One region of the Bradyrhizobium sp. NBAIM08 genome, then DNA from elsewhere that is predicted to be linked to it. Evidence: predicted binding sites of a transcription regulator. Region 1 holds the regulator's gene; each other region holds the start of a gene.
What was found. The regulator PhoB, encoded in region 1, activates phosphate uptake and scavenging genes when phosphate is short. The targets are predictions, from matches to a motif close to TGTCATNNANCTGTCAT.
Positions count from the first base shown of each region.

Region 2: the regulator PhoB is predicted to act here: its motif matches at 2,698-2,714, upstream of I6F37_RS36510 (DUF2794 domain-containing protein).
Region 3: the regulator PhoB is predicted to act here: its motif matches at 2,511-2,527, upstream of I6F37_RS20880 (YbhN family protein).
Region 4: the regulator PhoB is predicted to act here: its motif matches at 2,661-2,677, upstream of I6F37_RS08565 (RNA degradosome polyphosphate kinase).

Region 1 covers NZ_JADYVR010000009.1:185,381-189,758, reverse strand. The annotation lists gene pstB (phosphate ABC transporter ATP-binding protein PstB) at 1-730, shown strand, start outside; gene phoU (phosphate signaling complex protein PhoU) at 742-1,458, shown strand; gene phoB (phosphate regulon transcriptional regulator PhoB) at 1,481-2,188, shown strand; gene I6F37_RS27880 (GcrA family cell cycle regulator) at 2,489-3,001, opposite strand; gene I6F37_RS27875 (aspartate aminotransferase family protein) at 3,461-4,378, shown strand, end outside.
Region 2 covers NZ_JADYVR010000021.1:60,055-64,432, forward strand. The annotation lists gene I6F37_RS36495 (ABC transporter permease) at 1-264, shown strand, start outside; gene I6F37_RS36500 (Bax inhibitor-1/YccA family protein) at 546-1,337, shown strand; gene I6F37_RS36505 (GNAT family N-acetyltransferase) at 1,588-2,118, shown strand; gene I6F37_RS36510 (DUF2794 domain-containing protein) at 2,264-2,635, opposite strand; gene I6F37_RS36515 (thioredoxin family protein) at 3,165-3,941, opposite strand; gene acnA (aconitate hydratase AcnA) at 4,173-4,378, opposite strand, start outside.
Region 3 covers NZ_JADYVR010000005.1:611,822-616,199, forward strand. The annotation lists gene I6F37_RS20875 (hypothetical protein) at 1-1,157, opposite strand, end outside; gene I6F37_RS20880 (YbhN family protein) at 1,257-2,339, opposite strand; gene I6F37_RS20885 (ferritin-like domain-containing protein) at 2,770-3,276, shown strand; gene I6F37_RS20890 (EAL domain-containing protein) at 3,490-4,378, shown strand, end outside.
Region 4 covers NZ_JADYVR010000002.1:505,306-509,683, reverse strand. The annotation lists gene ppx (exopolyphosphatase) at 1-382, opposite strand, end outside; gene I6F37_RS08565 (RNA degradosome polyphosphate kinase) at 398-2,587, opposite strand; gene I6F37_RS08560 (DnaA/Hda family protein) at 2,734-3,411, opposite strand; gene I6F37_RS08555 (CDP-alcohol phosphatidyltransferase family protein) at 3,504-4,046, opposite strand; gene purM (phosphoribosylformylglycinamidine cyclo-ligase) at 4,203-4,378, shown strand, end outside.

The sequences.
Region 1 (4,378 bases):
CCTCAACTTCTACTACGGCGACCACCACGCGCTGAAGAACATCAACCTGGCGCTCGGCACCAACCGCGTCACGGCGTTCATCGGCCCGTCCGGCTGCGGCAAGTCCACCCTGCTGCGCATCTTCAACCGGATGTACGATCTCTATCCGGGCCAGCGCGCCGACGGTCAGCTGTTGCTCGACCATACCAACATCCTCGACCCCAAGCTCGACCTCAACCTGCTCCGCGCCCGGGTCGGCATGGTGTTCCAGAAGCCGACGCCGTTCCCGATGACGATCTACGAGAACATCGCCTTCGGCATTCGTCTCTATGAGAAGATCTCCAAGTCCGAGATGGACGACCGCGTCGAGAAGGCGCTGCGCGGTGGCGCGCTGTGGAACGAGGTCAAGGACAAGCTCAATGCCTCCGGCCTGTCGCTCTCCGGCGGCCAGCAGCAGCGCCTCTGCATCGCCCGCACCGTCGCGGTGCGGCCCGAGGTGATCCTGTTTGACGAGCCCTGCTCGGCGCTCGACCCGATCTCGACCGCCAAGGTCGAGGAGCTGATCCAGGAATTGTCCGAGAACTACACGATCGCGATCGTCACCCACAACATGCAGCAGGCGGCGCGCGTTTCCGACAAGACCGCCTTCATGTATCTCGGCGAGTTGATCGAGTTCGACGACACCAGCAAGATCTTCACGTCGCCGAGCGATCGGCGCACGCAGGATTACATCACCGGCCGGTTCGGCTGAGGAGACGGAACATGGGTTCTGAACATACCGTAAAGGCTTTCGACAGCGACCTTCAGGAGCTCACCCGCCTGGTCGCCGAGATGGGCGGCATCGCCGAGCGCATGATCGTCGATTCCGTCGACGCGCTGATCCGCCGCGACGTCGCGCTCGGCCAGCGCGTCGTCGCCACCGACGTCGAGCTCGACGCGCTGCAGAAGCGCATCGAGGAGCGCGCCGTGCTCACCATCGCCCGCCGCCAGCCGATGGCCGTCGACCTGCGCGAGATCGTCGGCGCGATGCGCGTTGCGACCGATCTCGAGCGCATCGGCGATCTCGCCAAGAACATGGGCAAGCGCGTCGCGGCGCTGGAGACGGATTTCCATCCGCTCAAGCTGTTCCGCGGCCTGGAGCACATGACCGACCTCGTGCAGCAGCAGGTCAAGTCGGTGCTGGACGCCTATGCCGCGCACGACCTGCCGGCGGCGATGGCGGTGTGGAAGGGCGACGAAGAAGTCGACGCCATCTGCACCTCGCTGTTCCGCGAGCTCCTCACCTACATGATGGAGGATCCGCGCAACATCTCGTTCTGCATCCACCTGATGTTCTGTGCCAAGAACATCGAGCGGATCGGCGACCACGCCACCAACATCGCCGAGACCGTGTTCTACATGATCGAGGGCCAGGCGATCACCGACAAGCGGCCGAAGGGCGACATGACGACCTTCGCCACGACGGTGCCGAACACCTGACGACTTAAGGAGCTACGACCACATGGGCGCACGCATTATGGTGGTTGAGGACGAGGAAGCTCTCACCGAGCTTCTTCGCTACAACCTCGAAGGCGACGGCTATGACGTCGAGACGGTGATGCGCGGCGATGACGCCGACACCCGCCTCAAGGAGCACATTCCCGATCTGATCGTGCTCGACTGGATGCTGCCGGGCCTGTCAGGCATCGAGCTGTGCCGGCGGCTTCGGACCCGCCCCGAGACCAAGCAGCTGCCGATCATCATGCTCACCGCGCGCGGCGAGGAGAGCGAACGGGTGCGCGGGCTCGCGACCGGCGCGGATGATTATATCGTCAAGCCGTTCTCGGTGCCGGAGCTGCTTGCGCGCGTGAAGGGCCTGCTCAGGCGTGCGAGTCCCGAGCGCCTCGCCACCGTGCTCGCCTATGGCGATATCGAGCTCGACCGCGACAAGCGCCGCGTGGCGCGCTCGGGCCGGCCGATCGATCTCGGTCCGACCGAATATCGCCTGCTGGAGTTCTTCCTGGAGCATCCCGGCCGCGTGTTCTCGCGCGAGCAGCTGCTCGACAGCGTCTGGGGCCGCGACATCTACATCGACGAGCGCACCGTCGACGTCCATATCGGCCGCCTGCGCAAGCTGCTCAACCTTGGCCGCGAGCAGGACCCGATCCGCACCGTCCGCGGCGCCGGCTACGCGCTGGACGATCGCTTCGCGAAGGCTGAGCAGACGTAAGGCGCCAGCGACAGCTGGTTTGGCGAACTGCGGCGCCGATCTCGGCCGTCATCCCGGGGCGCGCGCAGCGCCAGCCCGGGATCTCAGCGCGAGCGCTTGCGCTGTTCGCGATTAGCCACAGGACGTGGTTTGGCGAAGACTCGGAGTGACCATCTCGCGCAACGATTGCGCCCCGCGGTTACGGATCCCCGCCTTCGCGGGGATGACACCGAGCGATTGGGAGCCGTCATCGTGTGACGGCTGCAGTCTTGGCGATCAAGCTTGGCGATCAAAGCTTGGCGATCAGGGAATTCCGCAAGCTCACCGCGTGCCCGGTTTCGGTGCTGCGCGACGGCGATCCGCTGCGGGCTGATAGGCCACGCGCGAATGCTGGGCACAATAGGGCAGGCCGGAGAGCGCCTTGCCGCCGCAGAAGAAGAAATCCGGGCTCGAGGGATCGCCGACCGGCCAGTGGCAGGTCGCCTCGTTCAATTCCAGCAGCGACAGCCGCTGGCTCATCGGCACCACGTTGTCGTAGGTAACCGGCTCGGCTTCCAACTCGACCTCGAAGGCCTGCGCCAACGCGGTGTTGCCGCGCGCGACGGGGCGGGTCACCCGCATCATATGCTGCGCGGGCCGTGCCTTGCGCGGCCGCGGCGCTGCCGATGAAGGGCTCTTGGCGCGGCCGGACAGGCCGAGCCGGTGCACCTTGCCGATCACGGCATTGCGGGTCACATTGCCGAGCTCCGCCGCGATCTGGCTGGCCGAAAGTCCGGCCTCCCAGAGCTTCTTCAGCTGCTCGACGCGATCATCGGACCAGGTCAAAACCGTCATTGCACCCTTTCCCTCGCTGCGCGCCTGCCATCCTGGGGCCTTCGCAGCGAATGCTTTAGCCTTGAAAAACCCGTGCCGTCAGAATCCCTTAAGGCTCGCCGGGCGCGCTCAAGCCGCCCGAACGTTTACGCCGGTACATGAGGACTTCTGGGATCAGAACTGCTGCACGAGATGTCGTATCTGACAGTCCAAACGCTACAATATGGCGTGACTCCCGCGCAAGAGTCCGCCGACTCGCTTCCACATGTTCCGTGGTGAAAAACCCGCAAAATCGGCACCGCAAGACTACGGAATCAGCGTTTCGCGAGGCTTTCCGGGCGGCATTGACACCCGTCTTGCCAGGCATAAGATAGTGCCACGTGCCGCCCTTAAAAGGCGGCACGTTTCGTTTTCCGGGGCCGGTCGATGGTGCGTCGCGCAATGCATGCCTCACGCCGTCCGCAACATTCAAGTGACGTCATGACTAACAGCGCAGCGCCGCATTTGCTCCCCGTTTTCGCCAGGGCCGACCTCGGTTTCGAGCGCGGCGAAGGCTGCTGGCTGATCGCGACCAACGGCGATCGCTATCTCGATTTCACCTCGGGTGTCGCGGTGAATGCGCTCGGCCATGTCCATCCCGCGCTGGTCAAGGCGTTGCAGGAGCAGGCGACCAAGCTCTGGCACATGTCGAACCTGTTCCAGAGCCCTGACGGCGAGAAGCTCGCAAGCCGCCTCTGCAATGAGAGCTTTGCGGACTTCGTGTTCTTCTGCAATTCCGGCGCCGAGGCGCTGGAAGGCGTGATCAAGCTGGTGCGCCACCATCACTTCTCCAAGGGGCATCCGGAGCGTTACCGCATGATCACCTTCGAGGGTGCCTTCCATGGCCGCACGCTGGCGACGCTCGCCGCCACCGGCTCTGCGAAATATCTCGAGGGCTTCGGTCCGCCGATGGACGGCTTCGATCAGGTGCCGCACGGCGACCTCGACGCCGTGAAGAAGGCGATTGGTCCGCACACCGCCGGCATTCTCATCGAGCCGATCCAGGGCGAGGGTGGCGTTCGTTCTGCACCTCACGCCTTCCTGAGGGCGCTGCGCGAACTCTGTAACGAGCGCGGCCTGTTGCTCGCCTTCGACGAGGTGCAGACCGGCATGGGCCGCACCGGCGAGCTCTTTGCCTACAAGCGCACCGGCGTCACACCGGATGTGATGTCGCTCGCCAAGGCGCTCGGCGGCGGCTTTCCGATCGGCGCGGTGCTGGCGACCGCGGACGCGGCGGCCGGCATGGGGCCCGGCTCGCACGGCTCGACCTTCGGCGGCAATCCGCTCGCGATCTCGGCTGCCAATGCCATGCTCGACGTCATGCTCAAGCCCGGCTTCTTCGACCACGTGCAGAAGATG
Region 2 (4,378 bases), on a different contig from region 1:
GGCGCGACGCGGCTGCGGCTGCTCGGCGCCTATGCCCTCGAATACCTGCTGATCGGCCTTGCCACCGCGGTGTTCGGGGTGATCGCGGGCAGCATCGCGGCCTGGCTGATCGTGACGCGGCTGATGACGCTGAGCTTCGTCTGGCAGGCCGGCAGCGCCGCCGGCGTGGTCGCCGCCGCGCTGGTCGTGACCGTCGGGCTCGGGCTTGCCGGCACGCTGCTGGCATTGAACAAAAAGCCCGCGACGGTGTTGCGAAATTTGTGACAAAATGTAGCGGCTGATCGAGCTGCCCGGAATCGGCCCGGTTTCCGCGATTAACCACGCTACCCCGTCAACTTCGCGTCAGGATTGACGCCGAGGGCGACATTCAGCCGCGCGTGGAAGGTTGCGGCGAATGTGTTAGTTTCCCACATATCGGATGGGTTCGGAGTCCCGATTGTGAGCCAAAATTCAGTCGGCTGGCAGCGGTCTCCGAGATAGAATTTGACGAACCGGCGGCATGGCGACCCTCGTGCCGGACCGGACCAACCAACGGGAATTCGACCATGTCGGACCTAGACCGTAACTACGCTTCTCCTTTCGGCAGGGCCGCCGGGCGTGTTGACGCCGCGACGGTCGATGCCGGCCTGCGCGCCTATATGCTGCGCATCTACAACTACATGAGCATTGGCCTGGCCATCACCGGCCTTGCCGCGCTCGGCGTCTACATGGCCGCCGTGACCGACGTTCCGACGGCGGACGCCGTCCGCGTCGGCAAGGTGTTCCTGACACCGTTCGGCTACGCCATGTTCGTCAGCCCCCTGAAGTGGCTGTTCATCCTGGCGCCGCTCGCGATGGTGTTCGTGATCTCGGCGGGCATCAACCGTCTGGCACCCTCGACCGCCCAGATCCTGTTCTGGGTGTTCGCGGCGCTGATGGGCATCTCGCTGTCGTCGATCTTCCTGGTGTTCACGCACACCTCGATCGTGCGGGTGTTCTTCATCACCGCGGCGACCTTCGGTGCGCTGAGCCTCTACGGCTACACCACCAAGCGTGACCTGACCGGCATGGGCTCGTTCCTGTTCATGGGCCTGATCGGCATCGTTCTCGCCAGCCTGGTGAACCTGTTCCTGGCCAGCTCGATGCTGCAGTTCATCGTGTCGGTGGTCGGCGTGCTGGTGTTCTCGGGCCTGACCGCCTGGGATACCCAGCGGCTGAAGAACGACTACATCTACGGCTATGCCTCGGCCGGCGGTGACGTCGCAGAGCGTTCGGCCATCACCGGCGCACTGTCGCTGTACCTGAACTTCATCAACCTGTTCACGCTGCTGCTGCAGCTCCTCGGCCAGCGCGAGTAAGCTCTGAGACGAGAGAACGGACACGAACCCCGGCCGAAAGGCCGGGGTTTTTGTTTTGAGGGTACGGCCTCTCCCCGTCATTGCGAGGAGCTCGCGACAAAATTGCGCAGCAATTTTGCGCCGATGCGACGACGCAATCCAGAGCCCCTCCGCAGATGCATTTCTGGATTGCTTCGCTGCGCTCGCAATGACGGGTGTGGAGGCAGCGCAGCCTCTTCCGGCCCCTCAGGGAACGCTCTATCCTTCCCCCATGTCCGCACCCGATATCAGGCCCACCACCGAGGCCGACCTCCCCGCCGTCACCGCCATCTACCAGCAGGCCGTCCGCGAGGGCACGGCGACGTTCGAGCTGGAGCCGCCCGACCTCTCGGAAATGACGCGCCGCTATCGCGCGCTGATCGACGGCGGCTATCCCTATTTCGTCGCCATGCTGGACGGCCGCGTGGCCGGCTATGCCTATGCCGGCGCCTACCGGCCGCGGCCCGCCTATCGTTTCACGGTGGAGAACTCGATCTATCTCGATCCGTCCTTCCACCGCCGCGGCGTCGGCTCAATGCTGCTGGAACGGCTGATCGTCGAATGCGAAGCGCGCGGCTTTCGCCAGATGATCGCTGTCATCGGCGATTCCGCCAATGCCGGGTCGATCGGCGTGCACACAAGGTGCGGCTTCAAGATGATCGGCACACATCCCAGTGTCGGGCTGAAATTCGGCCGCTGGCTGGACACCGTGATGATGCAACGCGACCTCGGCGAGGGCGCAAGCACGGTGCCGGGGAAGTAGTTCATCCGTCATTCCGGGGCGATGCGCAGCATCGAACCCGGAATCCATTGAACGGCAGGGGCGGTGGAGGGATGGATTCTCGGGTGCGCAATTGCGCACCAGCTCGCGACTTCGTCGCGCCCCGGAATGACGATCGATGGTTCGTCTACACCACCGCCAGTTTGCGATCGATCACCAGCAGCACCCGCTCGAGCTCGTGGCCGCGACGCAGGATCAGGCCGGTCGCCGAGATCACGCTGTACATGCCCTGCTTGCGCGCCAGGCGCGGGTCCTTCTCGATGCGATAGATCGGCACTTCCGAGGCGCGGCGATAGACCGAGAACACGGCGCGGTCCTTCAGGAAGTCGATGGCATAGTCGCGCCATTCGCCGTCGGCGACCATGCGGCCGTAGAGATTGAGAATCCGGTGCAGCTCGAGCCGGTTGAACGTCACCCGGTTCGGCTGCGCATGCGCCGCGGCAGGACGCGCCGCCGCGCGCTGCTCGCTCGGATCGGCATCCTCCGACGTCAGACTCATGGGAAGCGCCTCCTCATCGCACGGCTACCCGCGTCCGCCAAGATCGTCCCGGAACCGCGTTCGTGACAATTGCATGATTGCGCCAACCGTTCCGCATCGCAAGGGGCTCGACCTATCGAATCGGCGTCGCATCAGGGCACACGCAAGGGTGGAACTCCGTCGCGGCAAACCGTCACGGGATCGTTAGCAGGAATCATAGTATCGCCGCTTTTCCGCCAACCGCCTGCCGCCCTGCACTGCGAAAAGGGTGACGTGCGTTGACCCGGTCCTTTCGGTTCCGGATTCCTCAGCCCCCAGCCCCCCGGGGTCGAACAGGATCGGGTCTGTACGCACGACAAGGAGGGCCAACGCAAGTTGGTCCTTTTTTGTTTGTGCCGAGATGTTTCCGGTCTGCCGTCATTCCGGGGCGCGCGAAGCGCGAGCCCGGAATCCATTTACCATCACACAAGCTGAGAAATGGATTCCGGGTTCGCGCCAAGAGGCGCGCCCCGGAATGACGAGCATCAATTGCTGAGACGTTCTGCCTGCTTCAATGCAGCGACGTGTAGGCCGCACCCAGCATCGGGCCCGGCCTCTCGCGGCTGCCGTCCTGGACGTAGACCACCGCGCCGTCGACGCCGTCGCGCGTGAGGTTCTCGATCGGCACCGTCCAGCTCTCCGGACGGCCGGTCCAGTCGCCGACCTTGAGCAGGCTGCGCACCACGTTGTGATAGGTGACCTGCTGCCCCTTGTTCTCGCCGCGGGTGATCGCGATCGGCACCGACTTCGCGATCGAGCAGATCCAGACCTCTCCGCGCGAGACCGTGGGCTCCTTGCTTGCGGCTACCGACACGTTGATCTGCTTGCCCGAGAGCGACATCGTCACCGGCACGCTCATCACGCCAGTGCCCTTGTCGGTCTTGCCGATCGCGTTCTCGATGCCGGTGCGATCGCTGCCGATGACATGGGTGGAGCCGTTGACCACGACCTGCGGCGTGTAGACCTCGCGGTCGCCGCGCATGCGCGAATAGGCACGCTGCCGTGCAGAGAAGCGCGAATCCGCCAGTGTGTCCTTCCAGCCGAGATAGTCCCAATAATCGATCGGCATGCTCAGCGCGATGACGGAGGGGTCCTTGGAGAGATCGCCGATGATCTGGTCGGCGGGCGGGCAGGAGGAGCAGCCCTGCGAGGTGAACAATTCGACGACGGCGCGGGGTTCAGCCTCGGCAGGACGAATGACGGCGATGATCGCACATATGCCGAGAGCTCCCGACCAGAGGGCGCCGGACCAACGTGGAATCAGATGGGAAGCCGTCATTGTCGTCATGTCGAACGCCGCACACCGTTGCTCTCAGAGGGAAATCTTATCGCCGGATGGTCACCGTAGTCTTACGGGGCGCGGTACATTCATCCATCCGGGCCACCGTCCAAAGGGAGGTTTTCCGCCGGGCGGGCCCATCTGAAGCGTACCGCAAACGCGCGAAGGCGGCCTTTGATAGGCCGCCTTCGTTAAGGCTTCTACTCACTTCGCAGTGAGCCATCATTCACAAATCCGCGTTTACGCCGCGAGCTTGCGCAGCACGTAGTGCAGGATGCCGCCGTTGCGGTAGTAGTCGAGCTCGTCCAGCGTATCGATGCGGCAGAGCAGCGAAACGCGCTGCAGCGAACCGTCGCCGGAGACGATCTCCGCAGTCAGCTTCTGGCGCGGCTTGAGGTCGCCGACGAGGCCGCGGATGGTCACCTTCTCGTCGCCCTTCAGCCCAA
Region 3 (4,378 bases), on a different contig from region 1:
GCCAACACGCCGGAGCGGCGGAACAGCGCGCGCTCGGTCGCGGTTTCGACGATGACGTCGGCGACGAGGCCGGAGAAATAGACGTCGTTGGCACCGACCGAGAGCAGCACGAGATCGAGCGTGCGATCGGGCTGGCGCTTCTTCGCCGCGGTGACGGCTTCCCGCAGCTCGGCGACCTGCGCGTTCACGCTGGTGTTGCAGACGCCGGTCTTGCCGGGCGGGCATTCGCGGGCGCGCTGCGAGCCGAGCAGCCCGTCGCCGATGCTCGCGCCGGTGCAGGCGAGCGGCAGGAAGGTCACGGCGATGTGGGTGTAGCGCACCGCGAGCGCCAGCGCGGTGCGCGCCTGATAGCTGTAGAGCGATCGATGGCACGGCGCATTGAACCAGAGCGCGCTGTAGCGCTGCCAGTTGGCGAGCGTATCCGGCGCCTCGCAGGCGCGGCCGCCCTTGAAGCCGTGGCGGCTCGGCCGGTAGTACTGCGCGCCGGCGGTGCCGAGATAGGAGCGGAAGCAGAAGCCTTCGTCCGACAGCGCCAGCGGCCGGTCCGGATTGCCTTCGCCGGAGGCGATGCTGTCGCCGAGACCTGCGATGAAGATGTCGCGGACCTGGATCTCGGTCTGGATCCGCTGGGTCGGATCGGAGCCGGCCGAGACATCGACGGTCGCAACCGTCGGCTTGCCGTAGCGGACACGCAAATTGATCGGCTCGGCGCAGTCGAAGGTCGAGCTCTGCGGGCCATCGCCGTCATCGAACGACCAGGCGCAGGTGGCGCCGACCGGCACCGCGCCGGTCAGGCGCACCGTCACGGGATGGTCGATCGGCGTGATGTAGTTCTCTTTGACGTTGTCGCGGGTGCAGGGCTGGTTGACCCGGCCCTGCAGGTCGATGCAGAGCCGGTTGACCATGTTGCGGGCCCAGCCGCGGCCCTCGCTCTGGAGCTCGAGGGACTGTTCGGCGGCTAGAATGCTGCGGTTACGCGCGTTCTCGACATGGAGCAGGAAGTCGCGCTCCTCGCGGAAGAGCCGGAAGCGGTTACGCACCTCCCAGCTGATCTGCATGGTGCCGGCGTCCTGCGCGGCGGCGCGCTCGGGCAAAGCAAGGATGCCGGCAAGCAGCACGGCGCCGGCCGAGAGGGTGCGAAGGAATACGGAAATCATGGCCCGCGTCTTCAACGGCAAAGTTGAGGCGGAAATAAGAGAGGATTGTGCCGCGGCCTGCAACCCTTGCCCGACGATTGCGGAGGTGGCGTCGGCGGCTCAGCGCTTGCTGGCCCGCCGTAGCAGCCGTTCGCGCTCCATCGGCGTCACCTCCTTGGGCAGGTTGGCCTGCGCGCAGGCTTCCGCCAGCCGCCGCCGCTCCTGCCACGGCGCGACCACATTCGTCCAAAGCTCGCGCGTGCCCATGATGGAGATGGCAAGGCCGAACGGGATCACGAAATAGAGAATACGGAACACCAGCAGCGTGGCCAGAAGCTCCTCGCGGCCGAACTGGGGCAGCGCCACGAGCATGGCGGCATCGAACACGCCGATCGAGCCCGGCGCGTGGCTGGCAAAGCCGATCAGGGTCGCCAGGATGAACACGACCGCGAGCGACATGAAGTCGATCGGCGGGTTGGCCGGCATCAAGAGGTACATTGCCGTGGCGCAGAAGCCGAGATCGACGACGCCGATCAGGATCTGCACCAAGGTCAGCGGCGCCGAGGGCAGCACCACCTTCCAGCCCTTCTGGCCGAGCTCACGGCGCTTCTCGCCCATGCAGAGCCAGACCAGATACGCGCCGATCGATGCGAGACCGCCGAGGGCGATCAACCGGTTGAGCGAGGAGGGCAGCTGATCCATCGAGGAGGCCGCATCCGGATGGATGGCCATGCCGATCGAGAGCACGAAGATGTTACCGAGCCAGAAGGTCAGGCCCGACAGGAAGCAGATCTTCGCGACGTCGATCGCGTTCAGTCCGTAGTCCGAATAGATCCGGAAACGGATCGCGCCGCCGGTGAAGACCGTGGCGCCGATGTTGTGCCCGATCGAATAGGACGTGAAGCTGGACAGCGCCGCGATGCGATAGGGCACGTGCTTCTTGCCGATCGTTCGCAGCGCAAAATAGTCGTAGAAGGTCAGCGTACAGAACGCGAAGAAGACGCAGATCGCCGCCAGCCCGATGTTGCCGCGGGGAATCTCCGTCAACGCGGTCAGGATGACCCCGGTATCGATGCCCTTGAGCGTCCGCACCAGCGTGGTGATCGCAAACGCGATGATGAAGATGCTCGCGGCGACGCCGAGCCGTCGCCAGCCGATCCATCTATTGAAGCCGCGTTTCAACGCGGGCAGCAGTCCGTGCATTCATCCTCCCGGCGGGGGGCAAGACCGACCGGGCCAGACATTGGCCGGTCGGGTGCGATCACGGCCAAAAGGCAGGCATCGATCGCTAGGCATGATCCAGCTCATTTAAGGCAAAATCAGCGGCTTGTGCAGCCCTTGACAACAATAGGTTCTGCGTTCGGCGGGCAACTTTGTCATACGCGGTTCATATCGGCGGCGCGTTAAGCATATGAGTCGCGAAACCAGGCTCCATCCGCGCGCTCACCGTGCCGATACGATCTCAGATCCCGGCGCCGTCCGCATTGTTCCAACGCAGAGCCGTATCGGCGTTTTTGGAACGTCGATGCCGCGTGGTCGTTAGCCTTCATCAGCAATCGAACATGGCGGAATACGCGGCTTTTTCGTGCAAGCCGGCGCCTCCGTGTTCCCAAGACCCGAGAGGATCGGAACGATGGGACTGTTCACAAAAGACATCAAGACCATGAACGACCTGTTCGTACATCAGCTCCAGGACATCTATTACGCGGAGCAGCAGCTCACCAAGGCGCTGCCGAAGATGGCGACCAAGGCCACTGATCCGCAGCTGAAACAGGGCTTTTTGACGCACCTCGAGGAAACCAAGCAGCACGTTGCGCGGCTCGAGGAGGTCTTCAAGATGCACGGCGTCCCCGTGAAGGCGGTCGACTGCCCGGCGATCGATGGCATCATCGAGGAAGCCGACGAGACCGCCGGCGAAGTCGCCGACAAGGCGGTGCTCGACGCGGCCCTGATCAATGCGGCGCAGGCCGCGGAGCATTACGAGATCGTTCGTTACGGCAGCCTGATCGCCTGGGCCAAGCAGCTCGGCCGCAACGATTGTGCGGCGGTGCTTGCCAAGACGCTCGAGGAGGAGAAGGCGACCGACCAGAAGCTGACGACACTCGCCGAGAGCAAGGTGAATCTGCGCGCGGCGAACTGAGTAGAGGAAACTACGAGCGCCGCGCGACGGTCCGCGCGGCGCTTGTGCTTGTTCGCTTCCCGCTGCCGTGGTGCTGCTTCGGTGCGCCGTCGCGAGGATCAGCAATGTGAGCGAACTCGCTCATCTTCCATTCACCACTTCCGGAGCAGGTTTGTAGCCGGTTACCGATCGTCCACCACTGTCGGCTCAAGTGCGGGTCGATAGGGGCCGGCAATGTATCAAGTTCTCTACTGTCTCACCGACGAGCATGACTGGCGACTGGTGGCCCTTGGGGGCGCGGTGTGCCTGCTCGCCAGCGCCGCGGCGATCAGCCTGTTTCAGCGCGCACGCGCGACGCACGGAGCCGGGCGTCTGGCCTGGATCGCCCTGGATGCGGCCGTGAGCGGATGCGGCATCTGGGCGACGCATTTCATCGCGATGCTTGCCTATGGCCCCGGGAGCGCCGGCGCCTACAACATCCCGGTGACAATTCTGTCGCTGATGCTTGCGATCTCCTTGACCTTCGTGGGCCTGAGCATCGCCGTGGCGTCCTCGCGCCCGGTGTGGATCGTCGTCGGCGGCGCCATCGTCGGCCTGGGTGTCGCGGCGATGCATTACACCGGCATGGCGGCGCTGGAGATGCCGGCACGGCTGGATTGGATCGGGAGCACGGTTGCCGCCTCGGTGCTGTTCGGCGTCGTCTTCGCAGCGCTCGCGCTGTTCGTCGCCGCGCGAGGTGAAGGCATTCGGCATGCGCTGAGCGCGACTGCTCTGTTGACGCTCGCGATCGTTGCCCATCATTTCACCGCGATGGGCGCGGTGCTGCTGACGCCGGACCCGACGATCGCGATCAGCGGGCTCTCGGTCCCGCCGGCCTCGCTGTCGTTCCTGACTGCCGGCGCCGCCGTCGCGATCATCGCGATTGCGCTCGTGGCCGCGCTGCTCGACCGCCGCGCCAAGGGCGAACTGGGCCGCCAGCAGATCGTGCTCGACAGCGCGCTGGAGAACATGTCGCAGGGGCTGTGCATGTTCGACGCCGACGGCAAGATCATCCTGTTCAACGAGCGCTATGCCGCGATGCTCCGTCGAACCGACGTGCCGCTCACCGGCCGCTTGCTGGTCG
Region 4 (4,378 bases), on a different contig from region 1:
TCACGCCGAGCGCGGACAGTCGTGCTTCGCGCGAGCCCGACAGGATCTCGATCTTCACCGCGCAGATCCGCTCGGCCCTGGCGATGAAATCGGGGCCGTTGGAGGCGTCGCGGCATGCGGCGGTCGCGATCGCGAACACGCGTCCGACCTTCATCACCCGGCACAGCGCGCGAAACCGTTTCAGCGAGGTCAGCGCCTTGTCGATGGCGTCGGGCGCGAGCAGGCCCGTGCTCTGCACCTCGCGCCCGAGGCCGCACAGCGTCTTCTCGTTGAAGATCGGGATCAGGCTGCGCGCCAGCGCCTCGTAGACGACGAGGCGGACCGAGTTGGAGCCTATGTCGATAACCGCGACGCTCGAGCCGCGCTTGCGCGGCCGCTTCACGTCGCAAATCCCCGATCAGGATTGATGACGTTCGTTCCGGCGCGTGAGACGACGCGGCGAGGATTCCTTGAGCGACTTTCCACGGCCAGACAGACTCGGATTCGTCATGAAGTAGTTGTGGACGTTGAAAGGCTCCTCGCCCTTCGCGGTCTTCATACGCGTTGAAGACCCATCCGGCAACAACTGCCAGCTCTGCTCATTGTCCTTCAGGTTCGCGACCATGATCTGTTCGAGAACCTGCTGATGCACCGTCGGATTTTGCAGCGGACACAGCACCTCGACGCGGCGGTCGAGGTTGCGCGGCATCATGTCGGCGGACGAGATATACACAGCCGCTTTCGCGCTCGGCAGTCCCTGGCCCATGCCGAAGCAGTAGATTCGGCCATGTTCCAGGAAGCGGCCGATGATCGACTTGACGCGGATGTTCTCCGACAGACCGGGAATGCCGGGCCTGAGGCAGCAGATGCCGCGCACCACGAGCTCGACCTGGACACCGGCCTGCGAGGCCTCGTAGAGCGCGTCGATGATGTCGGGATCGACCAGCGCGTTCATCTTCATCCAGACCGCGCCGGGACGGCCATGCCGCGCATGTGCGGTCTCGCCCTGGATGTGCTCGATGATGCGCTTGCGCAAGGTCAGCGGCGACACCGCCATTTTTTCCAGATCGCTCGGCGCGGCATAGCCGGTGATGAAATTGAACACGCGCGCGGCATCGCGGCCGATCGTCGGGTCCGAGGTGAAGTAGGAGAGATCGGTGTAGATGCGCGCGGTGACCGGGTGATAATTGCCGGTGCCGGTATGGACGTAGGTCGTCAGGCTGCCGCCCTCGCGGCGCACCACCATCGAGAGCTTCGCGTGCGTCTTCAATTCGAGGAAGCCGTAGACGACCTGCACGCCGGCGCGTTCGAGATCGCGTGCCCAGCGGATGTTGGCTTCTTCGTCGAACCGCGCTTTCAGCTCGATCAGCGCGGTGACTGATTTGCCGGCTTCGGCCGCTTCGGCCAGGGCGCGCACGATCGGTGAATTGTTGGAGGTGCGGTAGAGCGTCTGCTTGATCGCAACGACGTCGGGGTCGCGCGTGGCCTGCTGCAGGAATTGCACCACCACGTCGAACGACTCGTAGGGATGGTGGACGATCAGGTCCTTCTGCCGGATCGCGGCGAAGATGTCGCCGCCATGCTCGCGCACGCGTTCGGGGTGGCGCGGCACGTAAGGGGTGAATTCGAGGTCGGGCCGGTCGAGGCGGGTGAGCTGCGAGAGCTCGTTCATCGCCTGCACGCCGTCGACCAGGAAGATCTCGTCGTCGGCGGCGGAGAGCGCGTGCTGCACGAAGCTGCGCAGCTGCTCCGGCATCTTGGCGTCGATCTCGAGCCGGATCACCGATCCGCGGCGGCGGCGCTTCAGCGCGGTCTCGAACAGGCGGACGAGATCTTCGGCCTCCTCCTCGATTTCGAGCTCGGAGTCGCGGATGATCCGGAAGGCGCCTTGGCCGTGCAGATTGTAGCCGGGGAACAGGCGGTTGATGAACAGGGCGGTGGCCTGCTCCAGCGAGATCAGGCGCACCGTGCCATCCGCCGGCAGGCGGATGAAGCGGTCGATCTTGCCGGGCATGCGGATCAGCGCGTTCATCTGCTTGCCGTCGGCGGCGCGCGTGAGCTGCAGCGCGATGGTGAAGCCGAGGCTCGGAATGAACGGGAAGGGGTGGGCCGGATCGATCGCCAGCGGGGTCAGGAGAGGGAACACGTTGTGGAGGAAGTAGTCCTCGATCCAGGTTCGTTCCGCCTTTGTGACGTCCTTGCCGTCGACCAGCACGATGCCGACCTCGGCCAACGTGGCGCGCAGGTCGCGCCAGATCGCCTGCTGGTCGGAGGCGAGCTGGGAGACGGTGCGGTTGATCAGCGCCAGCTGCTCGGACGGCGTCAGGCCGTCGGGGCTGCGCTCGGCGATGCCCTCGCGGACTTGGGCCTTGATGCCGGCGACGCGAACCATGAAGAACTCGTCGAGGTTATTGGCCGAAATCGACAGGAATCGCACCCGCTCCAGCACGGGGTGGCTCGGGTTGACCGATTCCTCCAGGACGCGGCGGTTGAAATGCAGCCAGGACAGCTCGCGGTTGATGAACCGCTCGGGACTGGACGCGATCGCCGGAAGGCTCTCGGTTTCCGGGGCTTTCTCTTTCGTTTCAACAGCTTGCGCAGAGTCCATCAGAAGTCGGTCCATCCAGTTCACCCCAATTGCGACTCAAGCGCAAAAATCGGCGGGAGCATGTGTTAGAGCGATGACGTTTCGATGACATTGATGTTCCGCCCCTGCACCGCGTCAAGCGGGCTTCGGGGAGGCCTGCGAGCCTGTCAGGCGTCCCGGAGCAGCTCGGCGGCCAGCGCCCGGGTGACGGGACGGCCGAGCCGCAGGGCTTCGCTGTCGAGCAGCTCGACGGCCCGCCGGGCGGCGGCCGAGGACCGTTCCAGGCGCGTCGCGAGGTAGCCGACCACGCTCTCGTCCACATTGAGCTGGCGGTCGGCGCAGAACTTGACGATGAGGCCGCGGAACAGCTGGTCGTCGGGCGGCAGCAGCGTGACCGCCGGAACGGCGCGCAGGCGCGAGCGCAGGTCGCGAAGCTCGATCGGAAGCGCGGCCGGCGCCTCGCGGCCGGTGAACAGGACGTAGGCGCCGTCCTCGCGGGCGAGGTTCATCAGGTGAAACAGGGCACGCTCGTCGAAGTCCCCAGCCTTGAGATCCTCGACCACCAGCGCGCCGGTGGCGAGCGCGCCGGGCACGTCCGTCGCGGTCAGCGCATTGGCGGTGGTCGAGCGGGCGCCGGCTTCCTCGGCCCAGATCGCGGCGAGATGGCTCTTGCCGCTTCCTTCCGGGCCCGCCAGCCACATGATCCGGTTCGGCCATTCCGGCCAGCCGTCGATGAGGCCTAGACCGGCCGCATTGGCGGGGCCTTCGAGGAAGTTGTCCCGGCTGAGGCTCTCCGCATGCGGAAGCGCAAACGCCAATTGTCGGGGATGAACGCGGCCTGCCACGCTTGCTCTGCTCCATGCCGGCGCGCCGGCCCGCTTGTAGAGATTCGACTTGATGGTGCGGGACTTGGCCTTTTGCTGGGCTGCTTCCTCGCTCATTTGGCCTCGATCGTGCTCATGTGCCGCAGCCACTCGACGAGATAGAGCGACACGGAGGAGAGCGTGAAGACCGTGACGAGACCCATCAGGATGATATCATAAGGCGCGGGCTTGAAGCCGAAGGCAAGCGCCGCCAGCACCAAAGCTGCGAATGCCACTTGTGCCACCGTGTTGAGCTTGGACACTTTCGACGGCTTCATCTCGACCGGCCGGTCGAACAACCAGGACACGATCACGGCGGCGACAATCATGATGTCGCGCGAGACCACCAGGATCACGATCCAGCGCGGGATCGCACCCCAGATGCCGAGCGCCATGTAGATCGAGACCAGCAGCGCCTTGTCGGCGAGCGGATCGAGCAGGGCGCCGAGCTCGCTCGTCATGTTGAAGCGCTTGGCCAAAAAGCCGTCCACGGCATCGCTGATGCCGGCGATCAGGAAGACGGCGAACGCCACCTCCATTTGGCTCGACACGATGGCCCAGACGATGATCGGGACCAGCATGATGCGGCCCAAGGTAATGATATTCGGAATACTCACGAAAGCGCTTCCCGGCACCGGTTCTGACCTCAAATCCGGCCCGTTGCAGGCTGAACCGGTTGATATGTCTACATAGTATAGCGCGGAGCGCCATGCGAGCCATTGCGCGTCCCCGGAATTCAACGTAACCAGCCGCAAACCCACTGGAAATCGGGCATGACCGACCGCAAAAACGGCCTCACTTACGCCGATTCAGGCGTCGATATCGACGCGGGCAACCGCCTGGTCGACCTGATCAAGCCGATGGTGCGCGCCACCGCGCGGCCGGGCGCCGATGCCGAGATCGGCGGCTTCGGCGGCCTGTTCGACCTCAAGGCGGCCGGCTTCAAGGA